DNA from 4 places in the Roseateles rivi genome. Region 3 is predicted to be linked to each of the others. Evidence: predicted binding sites of a transcription regulator. Region 3 holds the regulator's gene; each other region holds the start of a gene.
The links. The regulator sigma-54, encoded in region 3, starts transcription at its own class of promoters, with help from an activator protein. The targets are predictions, from matches to a motif close to TGGCANGNAANCTGCTTT.

Region 1 (4,360 bases), on a different contig from region 3:
AGGCGCTGCGAGAGCTGCACCGGCGTGGCCTCGGGCGCAGCCACCCAGGCGCTGACCACGGCCTTCACGCCCACCCAGGCAGCCCAGTCTTGCCCGCTCATGGGGCGCTGGGCGCGCTTGCTGAAGCGGCGGTTGAGCTGCGGGCCGCCATAGCGTTCCCACAGCGGGTGCCAGGCCAGGGCCACCAGGCCGTTGCTGCCCAGCACGGGGCGGGGCTGCTGGGTGTTGTAGGGCAGGGCGCGGGCGAACTCGCCCTCGCTGTCCCACACCAGCACGGCGTCGTGGCGGCGCTCGGCGCTGAGCAGGCGTGGGTTGGCGGCCTCGCGCTCGCGCGGGTCGGTGCTGAACTTGAAGCGGCGCGTGTCGGTGTGGCTGATGCCGTAGCGCTTGGCGGCACGCTGCCAGGCTTGCAGCAGGGCGGCGTCGTCCGCATGGCCGCCGTGCAGCAGCAGGGCTTGGCGCCACTGGTGCGCGGCCAGGAATTGCGCCAGCGCATCGGCCAGCATGGCCTGGCTGGGCAGGGTGTGCAGCACGGCGCTGCGGCAGGCCTGGGCGCGCAGCGCGTCGGCACTGCTGCTGGCGTTGATGGCCAGGGCCTGCGCGGCCTGCGCGGCTTGCAGGGCCTGGGGCATGAGGGCGTCGGGCAGGTCCAGCAGCCACACGCCGACTTTGCGCGAGCCCAGCTGCTGCAGCAAGGCCCCCAGCTCCGCGCTGCTGGGGGCTTGGGCGTCTTGCACGCGCAGCTGCAGCTGGGCTTGCTCCAGTTCCAGCTGTGCGTCTTCGGCGCTGAGTTGCGCGGCGCCCAGTAGCCGCCCCAGGCTCTGCCCTGGCCAGCGTTTTTCCAGGCGGCGCGGCAGGTAGCGCGGGTCGTCGGCCACGCCCACCACGGCCAGTTCCAGTACGCGTGCGCCAGCCTTGGCAGGGGCTGGGGCCGCAGGCTTGGCCGCCAGCAGTGGCCCGCTCAGCGCCCACAGCAGGGCAGCCAGCAGGGCGCTGCGCCAGGGCCGCTCAGTCATACACCAGCACGCCGTAGGGCACGCGCCCGGCGCTCACGCTGCGCAGGGCTTTGCCGGTGGCGGTGTCCACGATGCTCATGTCGTCAGACAGGCCATTGGCCACGTAGAGGCGGCTGCCGCTGCGGTTGAGCGCCAGGCCCCAGGCGCGTTTGCCCACCAGCACGGTGCGGCGCACCTGGCGCGTGGCGGTGTCGACCTCGGCCACATGGTTGGCGCGGCCCAGGCCCACCCACACGCTGCGCCCATCGGGGCTGTGTACCAGGCTCACGGGGGTGATGTCGGTGCTGCGCATGCCCGGCAGCTTGAAGGCCACGGTGGCGCTGACTTTTTGCGTGGCCACATCCACCACGCTGACGCTGGCCGAGAGCTCGTTGCTCACCCACAGCTCCTTGCCGTCGGGCGAGAGCGAAAAGCGCCGCGGCCGCTGCCCCACCTTGATGTGGTTGAGCACCTTTTTCTGGCGCAGGTCGATGTGGTGCACCAGATTGGCCACCTCGGAGCTGACGTAGGCCTCGTGGCCATCGGGGGTGACGAGCACACCTTCGGGCTCGCGCCCGGTGGGCACTTCAAACAGGCGCTTGCCGCTGGCGAGGTCAAAGGCGGCCAGCACGCTGTCGTCTTCGATGGTGATGTAGGCCGTTTGCCGGTCGGGCGAGAGGGCCAGGGTCTCGGGGCTTTCGCCCAAGGGCAGACGGCGCACCAGCTTGCCTTGCTGGCGGTCCACCACGCCCAGCTCGTTGCTGTCGCCGCACACCACCAGGATGTGCTGGCGGTCGGCGCTGAAGGCCATGCCGCGCGGGCGCTGGCACACGGCAATCTGGCCCAGGGCCTTGCCCTCCAGGTCAAACACGGCCAGCTGGTGGTCTTTCTCGCTGGAGACATAGAGCCTGGCCTGTTCGGGCGGCACGGCGGCTGGGCCGCTCCACACGGCGCTGCTCAACAGGCTCAAGGGCAGCCAAAGCCAGCGCGCCAGAGCGCGGGCAGGGTGGGGGCAGGACATGGCTTGTGCTCCAGGTAAGAGGCAACCACAGGGATGCCCATCGTGTGCCATGGCGTGCGCAGCGCCACTCAGGGGAAGTCCGGGCCTCGCGCGTCGTGCGCCCCGCACACCCCCGCAAGCATGGGGGTCGCCAGGGCTGTGTGGGCCTGCGCATAGTCGCTGCATGTCTGCACGTTCACCCTCACGCTGTCTTGCCGCTCATCTCACGCGCCGCACGGCAGTCGGTGGGCTCCTGAGCGCACCCTTTGCCGGCATGGCCGCCGCAGCACGCGAGGCCGCGCCGCCGGGCTGGCCTGCGCGGCCCCTGCAGCTGGTGGTGCCCTGGCCTGCGGGTGGGGCCACTGACCTGGCGCTGCGCGTGCTGGCCGAAGAAGCCGCGCGCCTGCTGGGGCAAAGCGTGGTGGTGCACAACCGCCCGGGTGCTTCGGGCACGCTGGTGGTGCCGGTGCTGAAATCGTCGCCCGCCGATGGCCTCACGGTGGGGCAGCTGGCCTTGCCGGTGCTGCGCCACGCGCTCATGAACAAAGTGCCCTGGGACCCGTTGGTCGACCTCAGCCCCATCTTGCAAGTGGCCAGCACGGGCTTTGGCCTTTTGGTGGCGGCCAACAGCCCCTGGCGCAGCGTGGCCGACATGCTGGCCTGGGCCCGTCAGCACCCCGGTGCGCTGATGGTGGGCTCCAACGGCGTGGGCACCACGCCGCATCTGGCCATGGCCGATCTCTTCAAAACCCAGGGCCTGGAGTACACGCATGTGCCCTTCAAAGGCACGTCCGAGCAAATGCTGGCGCTGGCCAACGGCACGCTCATGGCCGGGGTCAATTCCACCGGTTTTGCCCCTTGGGTGGAGCAGGGGCGGCTGCGCTTGCTGGCCGTCTTTAGCGCGCAGCGCAACCCGCGCTGGCCGCAAGTGCCCACCATGAAAGAGCTGGGCTACGCGCAGATGGTTTTCAACTCACCCTGGGGCTTGGTGGCGCCCGCGGGCACGCCTGCGGGCGTGGTGGCGCGCTTGCACGAGGTCTTCAAAGCCGCCATGCACACGCCGCGCCATCTCGCGGAGCTGGAGCGCTTTGAGCAAGAGCCTGCCTACCTGGACACCGAGGCCTACCGCCAAGCCCTGCTGCACGCGCGCCAGCAAGAACAGGCGCTGCTGGCGCGCATGAAGCTGCTGGCCGCCCCATGAGCGCCGCGCCGCTGCCGCTGCAGGCTCAGGGCCTGTGCAAGAGCTACCGGCGCGGTAAACCCGCGCTGCAAGAGGTGTCGCTGCAGCTCGAGCGCGGCGAGCGCGTGGTGCTGCTGGGCCCCAATGGCGCGGGCAAGTCCACCTTGCTGCAGTTGCTCACCGGCCTGTTCGTGCCCGATGCTGGCAGCATCCACATCGAAGGCCACGACCTGCGCCGCCACCCGCACCGCGCGCTGGCGCACCTGGGCGTGGTGTTCCAGCAGCCCGCGCTGGACCTGGACCTGAGCGTGCGCGCCAACCTGCGTTTCCACACCGACCTGCACGGCATGCCCCGCCGCGAGGCCGAACCGCGCATCGACGCCGCACTGCAACGCCTGGGCCTTGAAGGCGAACACGGCAAAGCCTGCCGCGCGCTGTCGGGCGGCACCCGGCGCAAAGTCGAACTCGCCCGCGCCTTGCTGCACAGCCCCAGCGTGCTGCTCATGGACGAAGCCACCGTGGGCCTGGACCCAGCTTCCCGCGCGCAGCTGCTGCAGTCGGTGAGCACCCTGCAAAGTGAAGGTGTGGCCGTGCTGTGGGCCACCCACCTGGTGGAAGAAGTCGCGGGCGCCCAGCGCCTGCTGGTGCTGCACCAAGGCCGCATCCGCCACCAAGGCAGCGTGGCCGAGCTGCTGCACGCCACGGGTGAGGCCGACGCCCAAGCGGCGTTTTTGGCCTTGACGAAGGGGTGATGGGGCTGGTGGCCCTCTCCCCTGGCCCCTCTCCCACGAGGGGAGAGGGGAATGGCACGCCACTCAAGCCCCTCTCCCTCCTGGGAGAGGGGTTGGGGAGAGGGCCCAACCACCCCCACCGTTGATGAACCAACCCTGCGCCGCACCTTGGCACGGCCCCGCTTCTGCGCAAGAGTTTTTGCTCCGTACCGCTCAGAGCCTATGCCATGGCATGCCCTCCAACACACCGTTGGGCCCGACATCGCGCACGCCAGCTGCGCCGCGAGATGACCGACTGCGAGCAGCAGCTGTGGGCCTGCTTGCGTGCCAAGCGTTTGGATGGCTGGAAATTCCGCCGGCAAGCGCCGGTGGGGCGCTATATCGCCGACTTTGTGTGCTTCCAGGCCCGGCTCATCGTGGAACTCGACGGCGCGCACCACCACGACCAGCAAGA
Region 2 (4,360 bases), on a different contig from region 3:
GCCCGCGCTGATGATGGAGGCGTAGAGCGCATCGACCTCGTCGGCCACGGCCGGTGTGCTGCCGCTGGTGACTTTGGTGATGGTGGGCAGGCGGTGGGTTTTGTCGCCGGGGTTGATGCGCTCGGGGCTGTAGCCGCAGAAGAAGTCGACGTTAAAGCGCAGGCCGCTGTGCTGCTCCAGCAGCGGTACGCACACCTCTTCGGTGGCGCCGGGGTAGACGGTGGATTCGTAGATGACGATGTCGCCGGGCTTGAGCGCCAGGCCCACCAGCTCGCTGGCGCGCGCCAGCGGCACCATGTCCGGGCGCTTGCTCTGGTCCACGGGCGTGGGCACGGTGACGATGTAGATCTGCGCCTCGCGCAGCGACTGCACATCGTGGCTGTAGCGCAGCAGCGGCGCGCTGCGCAGCTCTTCGCTGCTGCACTCCAGGGTGTGGTCGTGGCCGCTTTGCAGCTGGGCCACGCGCTGGGCGTTGATGTCAAACCCGATGACGGCGCGGTGCTTGCCGAACTCCACTGCCAAGGGCAGTCCGACATAGCCCAGACCGATGATGGCGATGGTTTTTTCGCTTGGCTGGAGGTGGTTCACGATAGGAAAGAGGGCTGCAGCGGGCGCGGCACCCCAGCGGCCAAGCCAGCCGCACATCCGGGCCAGCCCTGGCGTGAGACGGCGCCCAGAACACATTGTCAGGTCGGCAGTCTACGCGAGGGCGGCAGCGCTGGCTTTCAGACCAGCAGGGTGTCGGCGCTCAGTCCCTGTTGCGCAAAGATCTGGCGCAACACGCCTCCAGCCCTGAGTTGCTGCACGGCGCCGCCCAAGGCCGCGCCCAATTCGGCATGTGCGGCTTTGACGGCCATGCCCAGGCGCCAGCCCTGGATGCGCAGGCCCGGCAGCGGTGGGCTGCCCAGGGCCCAGGGCGAGGCGTCATGGACGCTGTCACCGCGCTGGTGCAATGCCGCCTCGGCCTGGGCGCGGGTGACCCAAGCGGCATGCAAGTGGCCCTCCAGCACGGCGGCGGCGGCCTGCACGCCGTTGTCGAAAAAGTGCAGCTGCGCCGCCAGCTCTCCACCGGCAAAGCCCAGCAGCGCGCTGGCGGCGGCGCTGCCCCGTTCTGCGCCAATGGGGTGGCCGCGCAGCACCGCAGGGCCGGGCAACTGCGGCAGCACCGAGCGCGCGTGCAGCACGGCCAGGGTGTCTTGGGCGTAGGGGGCGCAAAGCAGGGTCTGCGGCACGTTCTGGGCCAGCGCGGCGTCCTGCGGCACGTGCAACATCACGTCGGCCGGGCCCCAGCCCAGCGGGTGGCCGCGCCAGACGGCGTGCCGCAAGTCATCCTGCATCTGCTCGCCCGCCATCAAGGGCAGCACTTGCAGCTGCAGGCCCAGGGTTTGGGCCAGGGCTTGAGCCAGGGCGACATCCACGCCTTGCAGCTTGCTGCGATCGCGGGGGTGGGCGCTGGAGTAGGGCGCGTTGTCGCTGTAGAGCGCCACTTGCAGCTGGCCGCCCTGGCGCAGCTGGGAGACCCAGCCGGGTGTGCTGAGGGCTTGGGCCCAGAGCGGGCGTGCCACCATGCTGCCCGCCCAGGCGCAAGCCGCGGCGCTGTGCAGCAGCCACTGGCGGCGCGGGTGCTGGTAGGTGTCAGCGTTCACGGCGCGACTCCAAATATGTGCGGATGGCCCAGATCGCCTCTTGGCTGAGCGTTTGTTCAAAGGGCGGCATGTAGACGCGGCCGTCGCGCGCGCGGCCACGCCGCACGGTGCCCAAAAAGTAGTCGTCGATCTCCGCCAGACAGGCCTGCTGTTTGGCCGCTTCAGCCAGGCTCATGCAGTCGGCGTCGAGCCGACGCAGGTCTGGCGCAATGCCGCCGGAGATGGCTTCCAGCCCGTGGCATCGGGCGCAGTTTTGGTTGTAGGCGGAGCTGCCAATGCGCAGTGCCTCGGGCTGAGCGGGGCCGTTGCTGAAGGGGTTGCGGTCGCGCCAGCCCGCGCCCAGCTGCGGCAGTGAGCGGGTGTCGACGGCCTGTGGCGTGACGTCGCCATGCGCCAGGCTGGGCGTGGCGGGCAGCTGCCACAAGGCCAGGCCCAAGAGGGGTGTTGCCAACGCCCAGGCGGCGCGCCGGGCGGTTCGTGGGAGTGAGCGAGGGTGATGCATGGCCAACAGAGCTGTCAAAGGTTGGAGGAATGGACGACAGCCCGGTTGTTGGCAAGAGCCGTGCCACCTGCCTTCGCACCCCGTGGTTGCGGGGTGTTGCAAGCGCGCGCTGCGGCTGACCATGGGCGTGTTGCAGGCTGTTCAGTTGTGACGCATCACCCCCGACCGGGGTGTGCGCTGGGTGTGCCCGCGGGTTGGCCGCAGATTTGCTTGTGTCACGGTGTTGTGGTGGGGTGCCCCGCTGGGCTTGCATGTGGCAGCCTGACGCAGGGGGTGCCCCAACGAGGAGCATCCGTGTCGCATCCATTTGCCAAACACCCCCAAGACACCCCTGCGCAAGCCTGGGGCGGTGCGTCTCTTGAGCCCGGTTTGATGCCGGGATGCCCCGCCCCCGCCGCTCCCCCCTGGGCAGCGGGCGCCGCCACTGGAGACCATATGGCCGATTTGTCACCGCTGCCTGGAGGCCCGCAGTCCACGCTGCACGCCAGTTTGGGTGTGCAGGCGCCGCACGACGACGTGATCCGCCAGGCCCATCACCGCAGCGCTGCATTTGGGCTCGATGCCCATGAGCGCCCCGACTTTGCCCCGCTGGCGCCGGGATGGCTCGCGACCGTGCGCGAGGAAAACCGCCTGCTCTACCAACACGCCAGCCCGGTGATGGAAACCTTGCACGAGCAAATCGCCAACACCCACAGCATGGTGCTGTTGACCTCGCGCAGCGGGCTCATCCTGCACTCGCTGGGCGACGCGGACTTTCTGGAGCGCGCCACCAAGGTGGCTCTCATGCCTGGGGTGGATTGGTCTGAGCGCAGCAAAGGCACCAATGCCGTGGGCACGGCCTTGGCCGAGGAGCGCGCCGTGGTGGTGCATGGGCGTGACCACTACTTGCATGCCAACCAGTTTCTGACCTGTTCGTGTACGCCCATCTTGGACCCCTATGGCAAGGTGGTGGGAGCCTTGGACGTGACGGGCGACGAGCGCAGCTACCACCAGCACACCATGGCCCTGGTGCGCATGTCTGCGCAGATGATTGAAAACCGCCTCTTTGCCCATGCCACGCAAGACTCGATGCGCCTGTACTTTCATGCCCGCGCTGAGTTTTTGGGCACGCTCATGGAGGGCATTGCGGCCTTCACGCCGGATGGACGTTTTCTCTGTGCCAACCGCAGCGCGCAGTTCCAGCTGGGGCTCTCCAACAGTGCCTTGCGGGCGCACACCTTTGCTTCGCTGTTTGGGTTGTCGGTCTCGCAGTTGCACGACGGCTTGCGCCAAGCTGCCGGTCAGCCCCTGAGCCTGTGCCTGCACAACGGCGTGACAGTGGTGGCGCAGGTGCGCGTGCGCCCGGCCAAATCGCTGGTGCAGGGCTGGGCGGCGCCGGGTGCGTCTGCAGGCGCTGCGCCCCCGGCTGCGGCCATGGCGCAGGCGCGCCCGGCGCTGTCGCGGCTGCGCTACCTCAACACCGGCGACCCGCAGCTCGCGGCCGTGCTGCAAAAGCTCCAGCGCGTGCAGGGCAGCGACATTCCGGTGATGATTCTGGGCGAGACCGGCACTGGCAAAGACCTGCTGGCCCAGGCCATTCACAACGACTCGCCACGTGCGGCGCGGCCCTTTGTGTCCATCAACTGCGCCTCCATCCCCGAGACCCTGATCGAGTCCGAACTCTTTGGCTACGAGGAAGGCGCTTTCACCGGCGCGCGTCGCCGTGGCGCGCCAGGACGCATCCAGCAAGCCCATGGGGGCACTTTGTTTTTGGACGAGATCGGCGACATGCTCATCCAACTCCAGGCGCGGCTGCTGCGCGTGCTGCAGGAGCGGCGTGTCACCCCGTTGGGATCGAGCAAGGAGTACGAGGTGGACGTGGCGTTGGTGTGTGCCACCAACAAAAATCTCAAACCACTCATGGCCCAAGGCCTGTTTCGCGAAGACCTGTACTACCGCCTCAACGGCTTGGTGGTGCGCCTGCCCGCACTGCGCGAGCGCACTGACTTCGACGTGGTGGTGCACAAAATTCTCACCAAGCTCTGTAGCGGCGGCACGCCGCTGCGCCTGAGCCCGCAGGTGCTGGCGCTGTTTCACCGCTGCCGCTGGCCGGGCAATGTGCGCCAGCTGCACAACCTGCTGCGCACCGCCGTGGTGATGGCCGGGGCGGGCCCCTGCATTGACATTGAACACCTGCCCGACGACTTTTTCGATGAGCTGCAAGACCCCGACG
Region 3 (4,360 bases):
CAAGCGCCTGGCCACACCCGTGCCCACCAACGCGCCCGGAAAAATCGAGGTGCTCGAGTTCTTCTGGTACGGCTGCCCGCACTGCTACATCTTTGAGCCCTATATCGAAGACTGGGCCAAGAAGCTGCCTGCCGATGTGGTGTTCCGCAAGGTGCACGTGGCCTTTCGCGCCAACGTGAAGCAGCACCAGAAGATGTTCTACGCCCTGGACGCCCTGGGCCTGGAAGCGCGCGCGCGCCCGGCCATCTTCGCGGGCCTGCAGTCGCAAGGCCTGGCGCTGGACACGCCCAAGGCCATGGCCGATTTCCTCGGCCCGCTGGGGGTGGACCCGCAGAAGTTCCAAAGCGCCTTCAACTCCTTTGGCGTGGCCGCCAAGTGCCAGCAGGCCGAGCGCCTGTCTGAGGCCTACCGCATCGAAGGCGTGCCCACGGTGGCCATTCAAGGCCGCTTTGTCACGGCGCCGTCGCTGCACCAGATTCAGCAGCAGCGGGTGTCGGAACAAGTCCTGGCGCAAAGCACTTTGCAGACCATGGACGCCCTGATCCGCCAGGTGCGCGGGAAGTGATGGCATGCAGGCTGTAAACCCACTCACCGCCCTGCCCTGGCGCGCGCTCGTGGCGGCCGTGGCCGCTCTGAGCCTGTGCTCGGCCGCCCACGCCGCCAAGGAAGACCGCGACAAGCCGCTGATTTTCGAAGCCCTCAAGCAGGGCCGCTACGAAGGCGCGCGCCAAGCCATGGAGCTCAGCGGCAATGTGGTGCTCACCAAGGGCTCCATGCTGCTGCGCGCCGAGCGCCTGACGCTGCAGGCCGATGCGCAGGGCTACCAGCGGGCGCAGGCGCATGGTGCGGTGGGTCAGCAGGTGACCTTCCAGCAAGACCGCGACCAGCCCGGCGAGGTCATTCACGGCCGGGCCGACCGCATCGAGTACGACGAGCGCAGCGACATGGTTCGCCTCATCGGCAATGCCGAAATCCAGACACGGCGCGGCAGCGTGATCACCAGCGCCTTCAGCGGCGCGCAGATCAGCTTCAACGCCCGCACCGAGGTGCTGGACGTTAACCCCGGCGCCAGCGCGCCCAACCCCGGCGGGCGCATCCGCGGCATGGTCATGCCGCGTGGGGCCTCGGCACCGGATGCGGCGGCCAGCGAGGCCTTGCAGCTGCAGCCCGCGCGCCAGATCAACCCAGGCCGCACACCATGAGTGCACCCGGCGTGGATGGTGGCAGCCGGCTGCAGGCCGAGGGCCTGCAGAAAAGCTATGGCGTGCGCAAGGTCGTCAAGAACGTGCACGTGGACCTGCGCAGCGGCGAGGTGGTGGGCCTGCTGGGTCCCAACGGCGCGGGCAAGACCACCAGCTTCTACATGATCGTCGGCCTGGTGCGGGCCGATGCGGGCAGCATCCACATCGACGGCAAACCCGTGCAGCGCCTGCCCATCCATGAGCGCGCGCGCATGGGGCTGAGCTATCTGCCGCAGGAGGCGTCGATTTTTCGCAAGCTCACCGTGGCCGAAAACGTGCGCGCGGTGCTGGAGCTGCAGGTGGACGACAAGGGCAAGCCCTGGCCCAAAGCCCGCGTGGACGCCGAACTCGACCGCCTGCTGCACGAGCTCTCCATCGAGCGGCTGCGCGACAGCCCGGCCCCGGCGCTCTCCGGTGGCGAGCGCCGCCGTGTGGAAATTGCACGCGCCCTGGCCACTCAGCCGCGTTTCATCCTGCTGGACGAGCCCTTTGCCGGGGTTGACCCCATAGCTGTTTTAGAGATCCAGCGCATCATTCATTTCCTCCGAGAGCGCGGCATTGGCGTGCTCATCACCGACCACAACGTGCGAGAGACATTGGGTATTTGCGACCGTGCCTACATCATCAGCGAAGGGGCCGTTCTGGCTGAAGGCGCCCCCGCCGACATCGTCGACAACCCCGATGTGCGCCGCGTGTACCTGGGCGAGAACTTCCGCATGTAAGCGCCTGCAGGGCCCGCCATGAGACCCACCCTGCAGGTACGCCTTTCGCAGAACCTGGCGCTGACGCCGCAGCTGCAGCAGTCCATACGGCTGCTGCAGCTCTCCACGCTGGAGCTGCAGCAGGAGGTGGAGCAGATGCTGGCCAGCAACCCGCTGCTGGAGCCCGACAGCGAGGGCGACGAGCGCGCCGAAGGCAGCACCCCCCTCGCCGCTCCGGCCTCTGAGCGCGTGCACGAACCCAGCGCTGAAGGCGGCGACGCCGCGCATGAGGGCGAGGCCAACGGCGAGCTCAAGGCCGAGGACTTTGGCGGCACCGAGCGTGACGACTGGGAAAACGGCACCGAGCACGACGATTTCGACGGCATCCGCGAGCTGCCTTCGCTGCGCGGCGAAGGCCTGGGTGGCGAGGGTGAGGACGGCGCGCAGGAGCGCGACGCCGGCGTCGTCACGCTGCAAGACCATTTGCGCGAGCAAATGGCGGGCATGCAGCTGGGCGCCATGGACCGCGCGGCCTTGCTGGCGCTGATCGAATCTCTCAACGAAGACGGCTTTTTGGAAGACTCGCTGGAAGAGTTGGCCGAGAGCTTTGCCAGCCCCGACAGCAGCGAGGAAGAGCGCGAGGCCGTGCACGACGCGCTGCGCCTGGCCCTGGCCCTGCTGCACAGCATGGACCCCACCGGCGTGGGCGCGCGCGACCTGGCGCAATGCCTGCAATTGCAGCTGCAGCGCCAAAGCCCCAGCCCGCAGCAGCAGCTGGCGCTGCGCGTGTGCCAGCAGGACTTGGGCCTGCTGGGCCGGCGCGACTGGCGCCGCCTGGCCTTGCTCACCGGCGCGGACGAAGAAGCGCTGCGCGAGGCCGCGGCCCTCATCGCCACGCTGGAGCCACACCCGGCGCGGCGTTTTGGCCGCACCGAGGCCAGCGCCGTGGTGCCCGATGTCATCGTGCGCAAAACCGGGCGCGGTCTGGACGTGCAGCTCAACCCCGATGTGATGCCGCGCCTGCGCATCAACCAACTCTACGCCGAGGCGCTGCGCGCCGCGCGCGGTCTGAGCCAGACGCCGCTTGGCGGCCAGCTGCAGGAGGCGCGCTGGTTCATCAAAAACGTGCAGCAGCGCTTTGACACCATCCTGCGCGTGAGCCAGGCCATTGTGCGGCGCCAGCGCGGCTTCTTCACCCACGGCGAGCTGGCCATGAAGCCGCTGGTGCTGCGCGAAATCGCCGACGAGCTGGAGTTGCACGAGTCCACCATCTCGCGCGTCACCACGGCCAAATACATGGCCACGCCCTGGGGCACTTTCGAGCTGAAGTACTTTTTCGGCAGCGGCCTCAGCACCGAGACCGGGGGCTCCGCCTCCAGCACGGCGGTGCGTGCGCTCATCAAGCAGTTTGTGGCGGCGGAGGACGCGGCCAAGCCGCTGTCGGACAACCAGCTGGCCCAGATGCTGGAAGAGCAAGGCATCCAAGTGGCCCGCCGCACGGTGGCCAAGTACCGAGAGGCGCTGCGCATCGCACCCGCCGCGCAACGCAAAGCGCGCTAAGGCGCTGAGATTTTCCTACTCGAGTGCTCGGAAGAAATCAATAGCCTATTCCCCCGGTAGGCCTCAAAATCCCCCATAAATTTACGGAATGCGCGCGGGCGAATCCGCGCACCATGGCGGGCGCTTTTGGACGCTTGCCCTCGTCTGTACCTTTTCACGTGCTCTTGCATGCCCGAGCTGACCACCCAAAGTTTCAGAAGGGATACCCGCCGCCACTGGCTAGGTACCGGCGCTGTGCTGGGGCTGTGCTGGGCGGTGGCCTCGCTGTGGCTGCACCATGAGCGGGACGTGTTGTTGCGCACCGAAAGCGACAAGCTGCAAGCCCAGGTGGAGGCCTTGGACAACGTGCTGGGTCAGCAACTGGTGTCGGCACACACCGCGCTCAAGACCGTGATGTTGCAAAGCGCCGCCTGGGGCGAGGCCACCCGCACGCAGCGTGGCAGTGAACTGCTGAGCACGCTGGCGCGCTCCATTCCCGGGGTGCGTGGCATGACACTGGTGAGCCCGCAGGGGGTGGTGGTGGCGAGCTCATTCCCGGAAATGCTTCACCGTGATGTGAGCCAGCGCGACTACTTTCGCCTGCCCTCGAACACGCCGGCCATGAACCAGCTCTACCTCTCAGAGCCCTACGAGAGCGCGATGGGGGTCTACACGGTGACGCTGTCGCGGGCCGCCTTCAACCATCGCGGCATCTTCAGCGGGGTGGTGGCGGCGACGCTGGAGCCGGAGTATTTCCAGCTCGTCATGGGCATGGCCCAGCCCTCGGCCAACCAATGGGTGGCCATGGCGCATGAGGACGGCCTGCTCTTTGGCGTCCTGCCCGAGCGACCCGATTGGGTGGGCAAAAACATGCGGGCC
Region 4 (4,360 bases), on a different contig from region 3:
GGCGACGAGCTGCCCACCGCACGCGCCAGCAACGCCCAGCTGCTGCAGCGCAGCCTCAAGCGCATTCGCAGCGGCGACATCCTCATGGCGCACCTGGGCATCTGGTCACGCCAACCCGCCTGGGCGCCCGAGGTCTTGGAGCCACTGATCGTGGGGCTCAAGGCCCAGGGTTTTTGTTTCGCGCCGCTGCGCGAGCACCCTGATTACGCGGCCTGGATGCAACAGCCGCTGCGAACTGCCACAACGGTATCCAAGGAGTAAGCGCGCATGTGGAGTGCCTGGCTGGAGCAGCTGGATGAATGGCAGCAAGCCTTGTTCGAGGCTGTAGTGCAACCCGTGGTGTTTGGGCTGGGCTTTGGCAACTTGCTGGAAGACGCCTATGCCGCCACCGGTTGGCTGATGGTGGGGCTGTTGGAGCTGCTGGTGCTGCTGCTGGTGATCGGGCAGTTGCAGCGTTGGCGGCCTGTGGAGGCTGTGCGCGACCGCGGCGCCATCGCGGTGGATGTGATCTACACCTTGATCCACCGCCTGGGCCTGTTTCGCCTGGCCATGTTCTTTACCTTGGCGCCACTGGTGGATGCGCTCGGTGCCCGGCTCAGTCTATGGGGCTGGTCGGGCGTGCAGCTCGACGCGCTGTGGCCCGGTGTGAGTGACTTGCCCTGGGTCAGCTTTGTGCTCTACCTGGTGTTGTTTGACTTGGTGCTGTACCTGCTGCACCGCGCGCAGCACCAGTTCAACTGGTGGTGGGCGCTGCACGCGCTGCACCACAGCCAGCGCCAGATGACCATGTGGAGCGACAGCCGCAACCACCTGCTGGACTCTGTGTTGGTGGACGCCGTGCTGGCCGTGGTGGCCCTGACCGTGGGTGTGGGGCCGGGCCAGTTCGTGCTGCTCACGGCGCTGTCTCAGCTGATGGAGAACTTGCAGCACGCCAACCTGCGCATGAGCTTTGGTCCCTACCTGAGCCGCCTGCTGGTGAGCCCCTGTTTTCACCGCCTGCACCACAGCATCGGCGTGGGGCATGAAAGCCATGGCAAGGGCACGCTGGGCGGGCACAACTTTGCCGTGCTCTTCCCAATCTGGGACCTGCTGTTTCGCACCGCCGACTTCTCGGTTCGCTACGACCCCACCGGCATCCGCGATCAGCTCCCTGAAGAAGGTGGGCGGGACTACGGGCGCGGCTTCTGGGCGCAACAGTGGCTGGGTGTCAAGCGCCTGCTGGGCCATTAGGCGCAGCTGGGTAAGGGGGGAGCTCCCGCGCATGCTGGGGATATATGCTCGTCCGATTGAGGGAGGTTCAACATGATCAACACCATGGGCTCGGTGGTCGACGCCTTTTGGCGCGCAGCGGCGTATTGCCTGCATCCACGTGTGATTGCCCTGTCCCTGCTGCCCCTGTTGCTGGGGGTGGTGCTGGCGGGCGGCACGGCGTACTTTTTTTGGGAGCCCGCTGTAGCGGCTGTGCGCGGGGGTTTGGAATCTTGGCTGCTGGTGGGCAGCGCCTTGGCCTGGCTCGAGAGCATGGGCGCGAGCGGCTTTCGCAGCGTGCTGGCACCCTTGCTGGTGCTGGCGATGGCTGTGCCCGCGCTGGTGCTTTTGAGCCTGCTGCTGGTGGCCATGATGATGACGCCCGCGCTGGCCGACTTGGTGGCGCGGCGCCGTTTCCCGCAGCTGGAGCGCAAGCACGGGGCGGGGTTTATCAAGGGCTTGTTCTGGTCGCTGGGCCATACCCTCTTGGCCGCGCTGGCACTGTTGCTGAGCATGCCTTTTTGGTTGCTGCCCCCGCTGGTGCTGCTCTTGCCGCCGCTGATTTGGGGCTGGTTGAGCTATCGGGTCTTCACCTTTGATGTGCTGGCCGAGTACGCCACGGCGCAAGAGCGCCAGCAACTGCTGCAAGAGCACCGCCTGCCGCTGATGATGCTGGGCGTGGCCAGCGGCTACCTGGGTGCGGCGCCGGCAGCCATCTGGGCGTTTGGCGCGCTGGTCATCGCCATGGCGCCGCTGTTGGTGCTGGTGTCCATGTGGCTCTACACCTTGGTGTTTGCTTTCAGCGCCCTGTGGTTTGCCCACTATGCCTTGGCGGCATTGGATGAGCTGCGTCGACGCGCGCCCGTGCCCGCACCAGAAGGTGCAGACAAGGTCCTACCCAACCCAGAACTGCCACCGCTGATCCAGCCCTGAGCGGGTGGCCTCGGCACCAAATGGGTGCATACTCGCAAGACTGTGCTCCGAGATGGTGCGCGCTGATCGCCGCCCAGGCGCTTCCGGGTGCATCTGCCAGGAGGGCGAGCGCCCATGCAAGGGGCCATGGCGCTGGCACGTAAACTGCTATGGATGGTTTGTGCGCCGGCCGTGGTGGCGCGGACCAACAACCCAAAACCTGTTTTTCTGAGGAGTGATTGATGGCCAAGACCGTCGCTGACGTGATGAACATGGTGCAGGAGCACGAAGTCAAGTTCGTGGACTTCCGCTTTACCGATACCCGCGGCAAGGAACAGCACGTCACCGTGCCGGTTTCGGCCTTTGACGAAGATAAATTCAGCTCCGGCCACGCGTTTGATGGCTCGTCCATCGCGGGCTGGAAGGGCATTGAGGCCTCGGACATGCTGCTCATGCCCGACCCCAACACCGCCAACATCGACCCCTTCTTTGAAGAGTCGACCCTGTTCCTGACCTGCGACGTCATCGACCCCGCTGACGGCAAGGCCTATGAGCGCGATCCCCGCTCCCTGGCACGCCGTGCCGAGGCCTATCTGAAGGCCTCCGGCCTAGGCGACACCGCCTACTTCGGTCCTGAGCCCGAGTTCTTCATCTTTGACTCGGTGCGCTGGGGCAATGACATGTCCGGCTCTTTCTTCAAGATCGAGTCTGAAGAAGCCGCCTGGAACACCGGGAAGGAATACGAGCACGGCAACAGCGGCTACCGCCCCACCGTCAAGGGCGGCTACTTCCCCGTGCCTCCCGTGGACAGCGGTCAAGACCTGCGCTCGGAGATGTGCCTGATCCTGGAACAGCTGGGCATCCCCGTCGAAGTGCACCACCACGAAGTGGCCAACGCCGGTCAGATGGAAATCGGCACCAAGTTCAGCTCGCTGGTGCAGCGTGCGGACTGGACGCAGCTGCAAAAGTACGTCATCCAAAACGTCGCCCACGCCTATGGCAAGACGGCCACCTTCATGCCCAAGCCCCTGGTGGGCGACAACGGCAGCGGCATGCACGTGCACCAGTCGGTCTGGAAGGACGGCAAGAACCTGTTCGCCGGTGACGGCTATGCCGGTCTGTCTGACTTCGCCCTGTACTACATCGGCGGCATCATCAAGCACGCCCGTGCCCTGAATGCCATCACCAACCCCGGCACCAACAGCTACAAGCGCCTGGTGCCAGGCTTTGAAGCCCCGGTGAAGCTGGCGTATTCGGCCAAGAACCGCTCGGCCTCGATCCGCATTCCCTACGTGGCCAACCCCAAGGGCCGCCGCGTGGAAGCACGCTTCCCCGATCCTTCGGCCAACCCCTATCTGTGCTTCGCAGCGCTGCTGATGGCGGGTCTGGACGGCGTGGAGAACAAGATCCATCCGGGCGAAGCTGCCACGAAGGACCTCTACCACCTGCCGCCCGAGGAAGACGCAAAGATCCCGACCGTCTGCCACAGCCTGGACCAGGCGCTGGAGTATCTGGACAAGGACCGCGCCTTCCTGACCAAGGGGGGTGTGTTCACCGACGCCTATCTGGACGCCTACATCGAGCTCAAGATGCAAGAGGTCACGCGCTTTCGCATGGCCACCCATCCGGTCGAGTTCGACATGTACTACGCGCTGTGATGGGCCTGGGGGCGCGGGTGCGGCTGGCAAGCTCTTTCGCCGCACATCGCCCCCTGTTCGTGCAAGAGAGGGGATGGCTGCGGCCATCCCCTTTTTTTGGGCGTCTGGCCTTACCGAGCACTTGCGCCACAATGGGGGTTGATCTTTGCATTGCGCGCGCGCCTATCCATGCACAAGCTTTTGTCCCCTCGCACTGCTGTATTGCTCCTGACCGGTTTGGCCCTGGGCCAGATGGCGGCTCACGCTCAAGGCGTGGTGTACCGCTGCCCGGGCTCGCCCGTGCTCTACACCGACGCACTCAGTGCCAAAGAGGCCAAGGACAAGGGTTGCACCACGATCGAAGGCACGCCCATCACGGTGCTGCCTCCGGTCAAGCCGCGCGCTGCCACGTCTTCGACGACCAGCCCTGCAGCATCCTCGCCCGACAACAAGGTCGACCCGGACAAGCAGCGCAGCCGCGACGGCGAGCGCCGCCGTGTGCTGGAGCAGGAACTGCGCGACGCCGAGGAACGCTTGTCGCAGCTGAACAAGGAATACAACGG

Region 1: a site for sigma-54 is predicted at 2,049-2,066, ahead of ACG0Z6_RS02220 (PQQ-dependent catabolism-associated beta-propeller protein). Genes of this name have one in related genera too.
Region 2: a site for sigma-54 is predicted at 2,197-2,214, ahead of pedF (cytochrome c-550 PedF). Genes of this name have one in related genera too.
Region 4: a site for sigma-54 is predicted at 2,315-2,332, ahead of glnA (type I glutamate--ammonia ligase). Genes of this name have one in related genera too.

What each region holds. Positions count from the first base shown of each region.
Region 1 is NZ_JBIGHZ010000001.1:478,712-483,071, forward strand. It holds gene ACG0Z6_RS02215 (type 1 periplasmic-binding domain-containing protein) at 1-1,016, opposite strand, end outside; gene ACG0Z6_RS02220 (PQQ-dependent catabolism-associated beta-propeller protein) at 1,009-2,016, opposite strand; gene ACG0Z6_RS02225 (tripartite tricarboxylate transporter substrate binding protein) at 2,180-3,196, shown strand; gene ACG0Z6_RS02230 (ATP-binding cassette domain-containing protein) at 3,193-3,927, shown strand; gene ACG0Z6_RS02235 (endonuclease domain-containing protein) at 4,134-4,360, shown strand, end outside.
Region 2 is NZ_JBIGHZ010000001.1:461,852-466,211, forward strand. It holds gene ACG0Z6_RS02130 (nucleotide sugar dehydrogenase) at 1-588, opposite strand, end outside; gene ACG0Z6_RS02135 (substrate-binding periplasmic protein) at 726-1,646, opposite strand; gene pedF (cytochrome c-550 PedF) at 1,636-2,148, opposite strand; gene ACG0Z6_RS02145 (sigma-54-dependent Fis family transcriptional regulator) at 2,584-4,360, shown strand, end outside.
Region 3 is NZ_JBIGHZ010000002.1:343,660-348,019, reverse strand. It holds gene ACG0Z6_RS05600 (thiol:disulfide interchange protein DsbA/DsbL) at 1-565, shown strand, start outside; gene lptA (lipopolysaccharide transport periplasmic protein LptA) at 570-1,202, shown strand; gene lptB (LPS export ABC transporter ATP-binding protein) at 1,199-1,963, shown strand; gene ACG0Z6_RS05585 (RNA polymerase factor sigma-54) at 1,982-3,502, shown strand; gene ACG0Z6_RS05580 (bifunctional diguanylate cyclase/phosphodiesterase) at 3,671-4,360, shown strand, end outside.
Region 4 is NZ_JBIGHZ010000003.1:503,459-507,818, reverse strand. It holds gene ACG0Z6_RS09635 (polysaccharide deacetylase family protein) at 1-261, shown strand, start outside; gene ACG0Z6_RS09630 (sterol desaturase family protein) at 268-1,230, shown strand; gene ACG0Z6_RS09625 (EI24 domain-containing protein) at 1,303-2,181, shown strand; gene glnA (type I glutamate--ammonia ligase) at 2,403-3,818, shown strand; gene ACG0Z6_RS09615 (hypothetical protein) at 3,999-4,360, shown strand, end outside.